2 regions of the Deinococcus peraridilitoris DSM 19664 genome follow, and region 1 is predicted to be linked to the other one. Evidence: riboswitches for the same ligand, from Rfam matches in the RefSeq annotation. Region 1 holds a riboswitch; the other holds the start of a gene.
What was found. Region 1 has a riboswitch for S-adenosylmethionine ahead of DEIPE_RS04435 (O-acetylhomoserine aminocarboxypropyltransferase/cysteine synthase family protein). Riboswitches for the same ligand answer to the same signal wherever they lie in the genome.

Region 1 (5,458 bases):
GATGGCACCTGGTATCTCTATTACGCCCGTGACTTTCTCGACGGTGAGCGGGTGGGCACGGCCCTGGTCGTCGACCGTCTGGAAAGCATGACCCGCCTTGCAGGCGAGCCGCGCACGGTACTGCGCGCCACGAGCGACTGGCAGATTTTCCGGAAGAACCGCGAGATGTACGGCAACGTTTACGACTGGTACACCCTCGAAGGACCGTTCGCAGTGAAGCACGACGGCCAGTACTACCTGTTCTACTCCGGGGGCGCCTGGGAAGAACCCAATTATGGTGTCTCGTACGCGGTCGCGCCGCATCCGCTGGGTCCCTGGGTCGAGCCGGCCTCGGACGGACCGACGATTCTGCAGTCCGTTCCCGGCGTGGTGGTCGGGCCCGGCCACAACTGCGTCGTCAAGGGACCCGACGGCCACGATTACATCGTCTACCACGCCTGGGACAAAGACAAAACAGCGCGCCGCATGTGCGTTGACCGCATTGACTGGACACCCGAAGGACCCAGAACGCACGGGCCCAGCTTCGAACCTCAAGCGATTCCTCAGGCGGACCACGCCTGAGCGCTCATGCAGGTCTGCTGTAGTTGGTGGGGCCTTTTACCCTGAGCACCGCATCTGCACAAAGGAGACGTCGTGAAGCACTCCAAACACCCCAATCCTCTGATCGAACGCGAAAACTGGCGTGATCTGTGCGGCACCTGGCGCTTTGCCTACGATGACGCAGGCCGCTGGAAAACCCCCGAAGATGTGCGGTTCGACCGCGAAATCCTGGTTCCTTACCCGCCGGAAAGCAAAAAGAGCGGCATTCACGACGAGAACTTTCATCCGGTCGTGTGGTACGGGCTAAGCGTACCCATCAGTGCCGAGGACCAGCAAGACCGGCTGTTGCTCAAGTTCGGTGCCGTCGATTACGCCGCGAAAGTCTGGGTAAATGGGCAACTCCTCGCTTCGCACGAGGGAGGCCACACGCCCTTCTGTGCTGACGTGACCGAGGCGGCGCGCGGCAGCGACACGCTGGAAATCGTGGTGCGCGCCGAGGACGATCCGCACGACCTGGCCAAGCCACGTGGCAAGCAGGACTGGCTTCCCGAAGCGCACTCCATCTGGTATCCGCGCACCACCGGCATCTGGCAGCCGGTGTGGCTGGAGCGCGTACCGGAAATCCGGATCGAGGAACTGCAGTGGACCTCGCACATGGAACGCTGGGAAATCGGGATGGACGTCCGGCTGCTCGGCACGGTACCGGAAAACCTGTCCTTGCGGGTGCGGCTCGCGCACGGCGATGACGTGATCGCCGACGACCTCTACCGCGTACGCTGGAACGAGGTGTCGCGCCGCATCGCCCTCGCTGACCCCGGCATCGACGATTTTCGCAACGAACTGCTCTGGAGCCCCAACCACCCGACCCTGATGGACGCCACGGTGGAGCTGTTGCAGGGAGACACGGTCATCGACCGCGTGCGGAGCTACACGGCCCTCCGCTCGGTGGACGTGCAGGGCAACCGCTTTTTGCTCAACGGCCGTCCGTACTACCTCAAGATGGTGCTCGATCAGGGATATTGGCCTGACTCGCTCATGGCCGCAACCGACGAGGAACTGCGCCGTGATGTGGAGCTCACCCGGCAACTCGGCTTCAACGCCGCACGCAAGCACCAGAAGATCGAAAATCCACGCTGGCTGTACTGGTGCGATGTGCTGGGCCTGCTGGTATGGGAGGAGATGCCCAGCCCGTACCGCTTCAACAACACGGCAGTGGAGCGGCTGACCCGGGAATGGACCGAGGCGATCAAACGCGACGCTTCACATCCCTGCATCGTGGCCTGGGTGCCGCTCAACGAATCATGGGGGGTGCCTGACCTGCCCACCAACGCCGCCCACCGTGATTACGTGCGCGCGCTTTACCACCTGACCAAGACCCTTGACCCCAGCCGTCCGGTGATCGGAAATGACGGCTGGGAGCATGTGGCGACCGACCTGATCACCGTCCACGACTACACCGACGATCCCGATGTGCTGCGCCTGCGTTACGGCACGCTGGAAAGCACCCGGCGCTCAATCGAGCAGCAGCGTCCCGGTGACCGTGTCATTACCGTGGCCGGCTTTCAGGTGGCCGAGCAGCCGGTGATCCTCTCGGAGTTCGGCGGGATTGCCTTTGTGCCGGGCGGCAATCCCGGCAAGGGTTTCGGGGTGTCCGAGTACGAGGCGGAAAGCGGATGGGGCTACAGCGTCTCGGACGACGAAGCCGACTTTCTGAACGACTACACCGGGCTGCTGGAAGCCACCCATGAATGCTTCGGTTTGTCGGGCTTCTGCTACACGCAGCTCACGGACACCTTTCAGGAGAAAAACGGGCTGCTCTACGAAGACCGCAGCCCCAAAACCGACATGCGCGCGCTGGCGCACGCCACGCAGGGCAGCCGCACGCCACGCGAGATGACGATCGACCCGGCCATGAATCCCTTTGGGTACGGCATGCGCTGGCGCAAACGCCTGACCGCTCCGACAGCCAGCGACGACTGAAGCTGAGGAAAACCCGCTGCACAGGAAGATGCTGTCCTGTGCGGCGGGTTTCTGCGTGCAGCCAGCGGGCCGAAATTCAGTCCGAGGAGACCAGCTCGCTTCTGAGCGCCGCGTCCAGTGCTCGCCGCAAGTCGGCCTGCAAATCCCCGGGGGCTTCAAGGCCCACCGACAGACGGATCAGGTCGGGCGTGACACCGGCCTGAATGCGCGCTGCCTCCCCCAGGCGACCGTGCGTGGTGGTCCACGGATGAATGGCCAGGGTGCGGGTGTCACCCAGGTTGGCTGCACGGCGAATCAGGGTCAGTGCGCTCAGAAAGCGTGAAGCGCCCTCCAGACCGCCCGCGACGTTGAAGGTCAGGACGGCGCCTGGCCCGCTGGGAAGGTAACGGTGCGCCAGCGTGTTCGAGGGGTGACTCTCCAGGCCCGGATACGCGACCTGGGTCACGCCGGGTTGGCTCTGCAGCCAGTGTGCCAGTGCCAGGGTTGTGGCGCACTCACGCTCGACGCGCAACTGCATGGTCTCCAGGCCCTGAAAGATGCTCTTGGCAAGCTGGGGCGACAGGACCATGCCCATTTGCGAAAGGCCCAGCTGCCGTGCCCGCCACAAAAAGGCCAGTTCACCGTGACGCTGCCAGAGCGAGACGCCTTCGCGGTCATGTTCGCTGAACAGCGGGTTTGCCGAACAGTCCAAGCCCGGGCGGCACAGCACCGCGCCTCCCAGCGCGGCACCATGACCTGCCGCCCACTTGGTCAGCGAATGGACGATGATGTCCGCGCCGTGCCGAAAAGGCTGGCACAATGCGCCCACCGCACCCCAGGTGTTGTCGACGATCAATGGAACGCCCGCCGTGCGCGTCACGCCGCTGATGGCCCCAAAGTCAGGAATGTCCAGCGCCGGATTGCCGATGGTCTCGACCAGAACCGCGCGGGTATTGGGCTGCAGGGCCGCCCGGATGGACTCGGCGTCATTGGCGACAAGGCTGGTGGTGATGCCGAAATTCGGCAGGACACTCGTGAGCAGCGCGACCGTACCACCGAACAGGCTGGCGGACGCCACGATGTGGTCACCCGCGCGCGCCAGGGTGATGAGGGAGAGCAGCGTCGCTGCCTGACCCGTTCCCGTCACCACCGCGCCCAGCGCGCCCTCCAGGGCACTGACACGCGCCTCCAGGGCGCTGAGGGTGGGGTTGCCGATGCGGCTGTACGACAGCCCGTCGTTCGTCGCGAAGATGTGCGCGGCGTGCTCCAGATCCTGAAACTCCCAGGCGACCGCGTCGTAGATCGGCAGGCCGACGCCCTCGCCCGGACCACGCTGCAGGCCGACATGCACCGCCTGGGTAGCGCTGTGCGCCTCATCGAGGGAATTTACAAAATTCTTGGATTGTTCTTTTGGGTGCGACACATGGTCCTCCGGGGTGGCCGGCTGCCGGCTGGGCGCCGGTGCGTGGGGCGAGGTAGGCAGGGGACCAAAAAATCCCCTCTCCGGAGAGAAGGGGACAGTATTGCGTGCCAAATTCCCTTCTCTTATCGTTCCCGCTGTTTCGCCATCGTCGGCGGAGAGCAGGCTGGAAAGCACCGTCGCCGTGATGAGGGCGGGTTGCTGCGCGTGTCTTCGGGCCAGTTCCCTCACGCGCTCTGGATAAGAGGGCCCACAGGGGTCAGCCCCAAGGTGGACAAACCAAGTCTAGAGTGCGGACCGTGCAGCGTCAATCAGAGGAGAAGCGCGCGTTCGGACTCACCGCCGGGGCTGCGCCATTTGCGTGAGTCTCTCTTCGCCATCTGCCCATTTCGCTCGCAGCAGCCTGCAGGCATGCTGTGAAGGATCCAGCACTCGGCGGGTTCACGGCGACCCGCCACGAAAGAAGCAGGCGAAGGAAGGTGAGCATGAACGGCAATGACATCACGGCACTCGGATTTACAGGCAAGGCGGTCGGCCTCGCGCTTCAGGCCGCGCGTTCCCGCGCCGGGGCAGGCGTACCTGACCACGACATCACCACCGAACTCGCGCACGTTCAGCACCACCCGGAGACCTTCACGGACGACCCGGACTACGCCGAGCTCGCCCGCGAGCTGCTTGCCCTGCAGGCCCGCGTACCCGATACCTTGCGCGACAAGCCCCTGCCGTACCGCCAGTGGGGCGAGGATCTGATCGAGGAAAGTGCGCGCGCCCAGATGGACACGGCCATGCGCCTGCCCGTCAGCGTGGCAGGGGCCCTCATGCCCGACGCGCACTTCGGCTACGGCTTGCCCATCGGAGGTGTGCTGGCCACCGACAACGCGGTCATTCCGTATGGCGTCGGCGTGGACATCGGCTGCTCCATGCGTCTCAGCGTGCTGCCCATCGAGCACCTGGAGCGCGACGAGGAAATGCGCCTGTTGCGCCGCAACACCCGCTTCGGAGCAGGCGGATCGTGGGAGCGCAAGGTGCGTCCTGACCATGAGGTTCTCGACGAGGACACCTGGAGAGAGTTCCCGCTGCTGCGCCAGTTGCGTGACAAAGCCGCCGAGCAGATCGGGACGAGCGGCTCGGGTAACCATTTCGTCGAGTTCGGCACCCTCAGCATCGAGAAGAGTGACCTCGGCCTGCAGCCCGGTCAGTACCTGGCGCTCCTGTCACACAGCGGCTCGCGCGGTTTTGGGGCGCAGGTGGCCGGGCACTACACCAAAGTTGCCCAGAATCTGCACCCCAAACTCGACCTCGAAGCGCGCAAGCTGGCGTGGCTCGACATGAGCCGCGAGGAAGGACAGGCGTATTGGGCCGCCATGGAGCTCGCCGGACGTTACGCGCTGGCGAACCACGAAGTCATTCACGAACGCGTCGCGCGGGCCCTCAAGGTCACGCCGCTGGTGGCCGTCAGCAACAGCCACAACCTGGCGTGGAGACAGCAGCTTCCCGATGGCCGTGAGGCGATCGTGCACCGCAAGGGGGCCACCCCGG
Region 2 (5,458 bases), on a different replicon from region 1:
GTGGCTGCTGCTGGGCGGCGGGCTCACGGCATGGCTCGCCGCGCTGGCCATGATCACCGTGCTGCGCTTCACCCGCCTCAGCGAGGACGCCGCGCTGGGCACCATGCTCGCCAGTTTCTTCGGTTTCGGCATCGCGCTGCTGACCTTCATTCAGAACGGCGGCAACGCCAACCAGTCCGGACTCGACAAGTTCCTGTTCGGCCAGGCCGCCACCATCGTCGCGTCGGACGTGACGCTGATGGCCGTGCTGGCCGCGCTGGCCCTGGGCACGGTCGTCTTGCTCTTCAAGGAGTTCAAGCTGGTGTCGTTCGATCCCGCCTACGCCGCCACGCTCGGTTTGCCCGCCCCGCTTGTCGGAACACTGCTGACCTCGCTCGCGGTGGTGGCGGTGATGATCGGTCTGCAAAGCGTCGGCGTGGTGCTGATGGCCGCCATGCTCGTCGCGCCCGCGGTGGCGGCCCGGCAATGGACGGACCACCTGGGGAAGATGCTTTTTCTCAGTGCCGGTTTCGGCGGGGCGAGCGGTGTCAGCGGCGCCCTGCTCTCCGCGGCCGTCACGAACCTTCCCACCGGGCCCGTCGTGATCGTCGCGATCAGCGTGATCATGATTCTGTCGCTGCTCTTCGCGCCCCTGCGAGGTCTGCTGTGGGCACGGATCAGTCACGCAAGGCGCGACAAGAGCCTCAGGGAACAGCAGCGCGCCCCCAAACTCGGTCAGCTGCACGATCGGGCGGTGCCGCATGAACGCTGACCTGGTGATCGTCCTCACGGCCTGCCTGGTCGCCGTTGCCGGCAGCCTGGTCGGCGTGTTTCTGGTTCTGCGGCGCCTCAGCATGATCAGCGACGCGATCAGCCACTCTGTCCTGCCCGGTATCGTCGCGGCCTTCTGGTTCTCCGGCGGTGAAGCGGCCACGCTGCCGGCCCTGATTGGCGCGGCCGCCATGGGTCTCCTGACGGTCGTCGCGGTCGAGCTGCTGGTGCGCAGCGGACGCGTCAAGAACGACGCCGCCATTGGGGTGGTGTTTCCGCTGCTGTTCTCCATCGGCGTGATTTTGATCTCGATGTACTTCCGCAACGCTCACCTCGACCTCGACGCGGTGCTGTACGGCGAGATCGCCTACGCGCCCTTCAACAACATGCTGGTTTTCGGGCGGGAACTGCCGGAATCACTGGTGCTGATGGGCATCCTGGCGCTCCTGAATGCCGTCTTCGTGAGCGTGTTCTTCAAGGAACTGCGCCTGTCGACTTTCGACGCGGGTCTCGCGGCCTCACTGGGTTTCGCGCCGGGCGTGCTGCACTACGCCCTGATGACGCTGCTGTCCTTCACCACGGTGGGCGCCTTCGAAGCGGTGGGTGCGGTGCTGATTGTCGCCTTCGTGATTGTTCCCCCGGCAAGCGCGTACCTGCTGACCCGCAAACTGGCGGTGATGCTCGCCCTGAGCCTCACCATCGGCGTCCTTTCGAGCATTCTCGGCTACTTCCTGGCCGTGGCGGTAGACGCCAGCATCGCCGGAATGATCGCGAGCATGCTGGGGCTGGTATTTTTCCTGTGCCTGCTCTTTTCACCGCTCGATGGAGTCCTCGCGACGCTCGCCCGGCGTCAGCGTCAGCGTGACTCGGTCGCCGCCCGGCAGCTCGTGGCGTACACGGCAGCCCACGGCGCCCGGATCAGCCTCCACGAGGCCATGCAGCGCTTCGAGTGGAACGCCTCTCAGATCAGGCGGGCCCAGCAGCACGCCCGCCGCAACGGTTGGCTGACCGGTGAAGGCGAAACGATCAGCCTCACGCCGCGCGGCTCTTCGGTGTCGAGTCAAGGGCATGCCGCAGACTGAAATCACGCCCGCCCGCGGTGACTACCTCAAGCGGTTGCTGCAGCTGCAGGCGGACGGTGGTATGGCGTGTGTCACGACCGGAAGTCTCGCAAATGAGCTGAATGTCCGGGACGCGTCCGTGACCGGGATGCTCGAGCGGCTGGCACAGGCCGGGTGGGTCGAGTATCACCCCTACCGGGGCGCGCGCCTCACCGAGGAAGGCAGGGAGATCGCACGTGAGCTCGTCCGTGCCCACGGCCTGTTGATGGTTTTTCTGCATGACGCGCTCGGTTACACGCCAGAAGCAGCCCGGGCCGAAGCCGAGCATCTGGAGCACCACGTCAGCAGCGTGTTCCTGGAACACCTCGAACGGTGGATGAACAGCAAAAGCGGACAGCACTGACGTGGTTTCGTCGCAGGTTCACCCGGATATCCAGCCCAAACTGAGGGAACGCACACGCGCGAGCGAAGTCCAGGTGCCGGACGATGCCGGTCAGTCGAACTGGATCTTGGCCCGACACCAATCCAGCTCTGCTCGGGCACCCGCTCGCCGGCAGCAGAGGAGCGCAGCATGAAGCAGGAGCGCTCCACGCGAGCAGTGCCTGAAAGGAAAATGTAGTTGAGACCATCCAGTGCCGCGTGAGAAAGGAAGCCCTGCGGCGGACTTGTGACTCATCAGCACATCTGACCCGTACTGGCCGGGAACAAGGGTGAGCCACCTGTCGTGACGCTGGTGTTGTTCACCATCGCACGAGGACGTCTTGAAGTCCGCTCCGTTCGCCCTTCCCGGTTGCACGTCCGGTTTGCCAACACGCCGTAAAGATATTGAGTAACGGTGATCCCTCCTGACCGGTCCGCATGGAATGGTCCAGCCCGTCAGCTTTTACGAAGCTGCCTCCAAACCGAACGCGCCAGAGCGACTCACCCTGCAGGCCTCCGGCAAGGAGCGGAAAATCGCCGATCCATAAATGTGTGACCCACACTTTCGGGCGGTGGGTTGCGCGCTACTTTTTGCCTGTTGCCGCTCGTCAGCGCGCGACACTCTTATCCAGAGCGCGTGAGGGAACTGGCCCGATCAAACGCGCAGCAACCCGCCTTCATTCCGGCGTGGTGCTCACCAGCCCGCTTCACGCCAACGATGGCGCAACGACGGGAATGATAAGAGAAGGGGTGAATGCACTCAACGTTCCTTCTCGATCAGCGGGAAGGGATTTTTTTGTCCTCCTTGCCGTTGCCTTGCGTGAGGAGGATAAACTGCGTGACTCAATTTCGGCATACTGAACACCGGCGTGGTGATTCCCCCGCCCCGAGCAACCTCTATGTGACCGTGCCACCCGGCAGCGTCTTCGGCGCTCGCCGCTGATGGGAGCCTCTTGATTACCGAACGCCAACACCTGCTGGACGCCATCCGCAGTCTGAACGAGCAAGGCCGTCCGGCAGCGCTCACGTTCAACACCCATATCACTGCGCTCGCCATTGCCCGCAGCCTCGGCCGCCAGGGCGTTCCCATCCTGGCCCTGGACCGGGAGGGCGGCGGCCTCGGCCAGCACAGCAAGTACCTCAGCGCCCTGGCCCTTTGCCCTGACGTGGATGACGGTGGAGAAGCCTTCACGGACTTCCTGATGGATATCGGTCCGCACTTCCAGGAGCGCCCAGTCCTGTTTCCCACCAACGACGACTGGGTGTTCGCAGTTGCCCGGCACAAGGGCCAGCTGGAACGTTTCTACCGTGTGCCGTTCAGCGGGCAGGATGTCATCGACACCGCCCTCACCAAGACAGCCCTGTACCGTCAGGCCGAAACCCTCGGCATTCCTATCCCGCAAAGCTGGTACCTCGACCAGGCGTCACTCACGGAACTCGCTGCAGGACAGTCTGATGTCCTGGAACGCACCATCGCACAAGTGCCGTACCCGGTGATCCTGAAACCCGATGAATCACGCGCCTTCTACGAAGCCTTCAAAGCCAAGGTGTTCGTCGTGAATACCCCAGAGGAATTCCGTGCACGCGTCCGTGAAGCCGCCAGCCAGAATCTCCGGTTGGTCGCGCAGCGCATCATCGACACGCCACCCGGCGGGTTTTACAGCGTGTGCAGTTACCTGGACGCGAACAGTGAACCGCGTGGCGTGTTCGTGGGCCGCAAGCTCGAACAGTACCCGCCCACCTTCGGTACGTCCTGCCTGGCCGACTCCCGCTGGGTGCCCGACATCGCGCAGCGCGGCGTGCAGGTCCTGCAGGCGCTCGGCTTTCACGGCATCAGTGAGATCGAGTTTGTGCTGGACCCAAACACGGGCAAGCAGCTGCTCCTGGACGTGAACACCCGCAGCTGGAAGTGGATCGGCCTGCCCATCGCGAGCGGCATCGACCTGCCGCTGCTGGCGTACCAGGACGCGATTGGTGCTCCATTCGACGCGCCTCAGCAGCAGGACGGCATCCGCTGGACCTTCCTGCGCGATTACGTGAAACTCGTGCGTGAACGAAGCGGCGTCATTCCCGAGGAGCACGTGACACGCGAGGAGTGGCTCGACCTCATCAGCGGACAGCGCCCGGCAGGCGGCACGCTGGTGGACGGAATTCTTGATCCCGACGACCCCGCACCGTTCTATGACGTCCTTAAGGGTGAGCTGTTCGGTTTCCTGTACGCCTGCGCCTGCTAGCGCAAAGGAGAAACAAGGTATGAGATTCGGATACTGGATGCCGATTTTCGGCGGTTGGTTACGGAATGTCTCCGACGAAGGCATGAGCATCGACTGGAGTTACCTGAAGGCGCTGGTGCAGGAATCTGAGCGGGTCGGTTTCGACCTGAGCCTGATCGCGGAGCTGAACCTCAACGATATCAAAGGACCCCAGGCACCCAGCCTGGATGCCTGGACCCTGGCGCCTGCGGTGGCCGCCGTAACGGAACGTCTGGAACTGATGCTGGCCGTCCGGCCCAACTACCACGCTCCTGCCTTGACCGCGAAAGCCATTTCGACACTGGAAACCATCGCGCCGGGGCGGGTGAGCCTGAATGTGGTGTCGAGCTGGTGGGCCGAAGAAGCCCGTCAGTACGGTATGCCCTTCGATCAGCATGACGCGCGCTACGCCCGCAGTGAAGAATGGCTGTCCGTGCTGTCACGCTTGCTGACCGAGCCGATGGTGCAGCACGAAGGCGCGCACTACCAGTTACACGGAACCCGGATGGAACCCAAGCCCGCCGCGAAAGTTCCCGTGTACATGGGAGGCGAGTCGCCCCGCGCCAAACAGCTGATCTCGCAGGTAGCCGATGCATATGTCATGCACGGCGACTCGCCGGAAGTCATCGCGGGCAAAATCGCTGATATGCGCGCGAAACGCACCGATGCCGGCGAACCACCGTTGCGGTTCGGAATGGCCGGATACGTGATCTGCCGTGATACACCCGAGGAAGCCCAGGCAGAGCTGACGCGGATCACCAACGTCCACTCCAGCCCCCAGGCTTACGCATCGTACCAGGACTTCGTGCAGGGAAGCCAGCTGGAAAGCCATGTCAGCCTTGAAGAGTACAGCGTATCGAATCGTGGACTGCGCGCTGGCCTCATCGGGACACCCGAGCAGATTGCCGAGCGCGTTCGTGAGTACGAGGCAGTGGGCCTGGACTTGCTGCTTCTTCAGTTCTCTCCACAACTTGA

Region 2: it holds a riboswitch for S-adenosylmethionine, as region 1 does, so the genes downstream of both, DEIPE_RS21000 (carboxylate--amine ligase) here and DEIPE_RS04435 (O-acetylhomoserine aminocarboxypropyltransferase/cysteine synthase family protein) in region 1, are expected to answer to the same signal.

What each region holds. Positions count from the first base shown of each region.
Region 1 covers NC_019793.1:922,862-928,319, reverse strand. Annotated here, with positions in the region: gene DEIPE_RS04445 (glycoside hydrolase family 43 protein) at 1-561, shown strand, start outside; gene DEIPE_RS04440 (glycoside hydrolase family 2 TIM barrel-domain containing protein) at 634-2,520, shown strand; gene DEIPE_RS04435 (O-acetylhomoserine aminocarboxypropyltransferase/cysteine synthase family protein) at 2,597-3,922, opposite strand; SAM riboswitch class I at 4,042-4,166, opposite strand; gene DEIPE_RS04430 (RtcB family protein) at 4,405-5,458, shown strand, end outside.
Region 2 covers NC_019789.1:476,584-482,041, reverse strand. Annotated here, with positions in the region: gene DEIPE_RS21015 (metal ABC transporter permease) at 1-751, shown strand, start outside; gene DEIPE_RS21010 (metal ABC transporter permease) at 741-1,832, shown strand; gene DEIPE_RS21005 (metal-dependent transcriptional regulator) at 1,819-2,214, shown strand; SAM riboswitch class I at 2,853-2,976, shown strand; gene DEIPE_RS21000 (carboxylate--amine ligase) at 3,185-4,465, shown strand; gene DEIPE_RS20995 (LLM class flavin-dependent oxidoreductase) at 4,485-5,458, shown strand, end outside.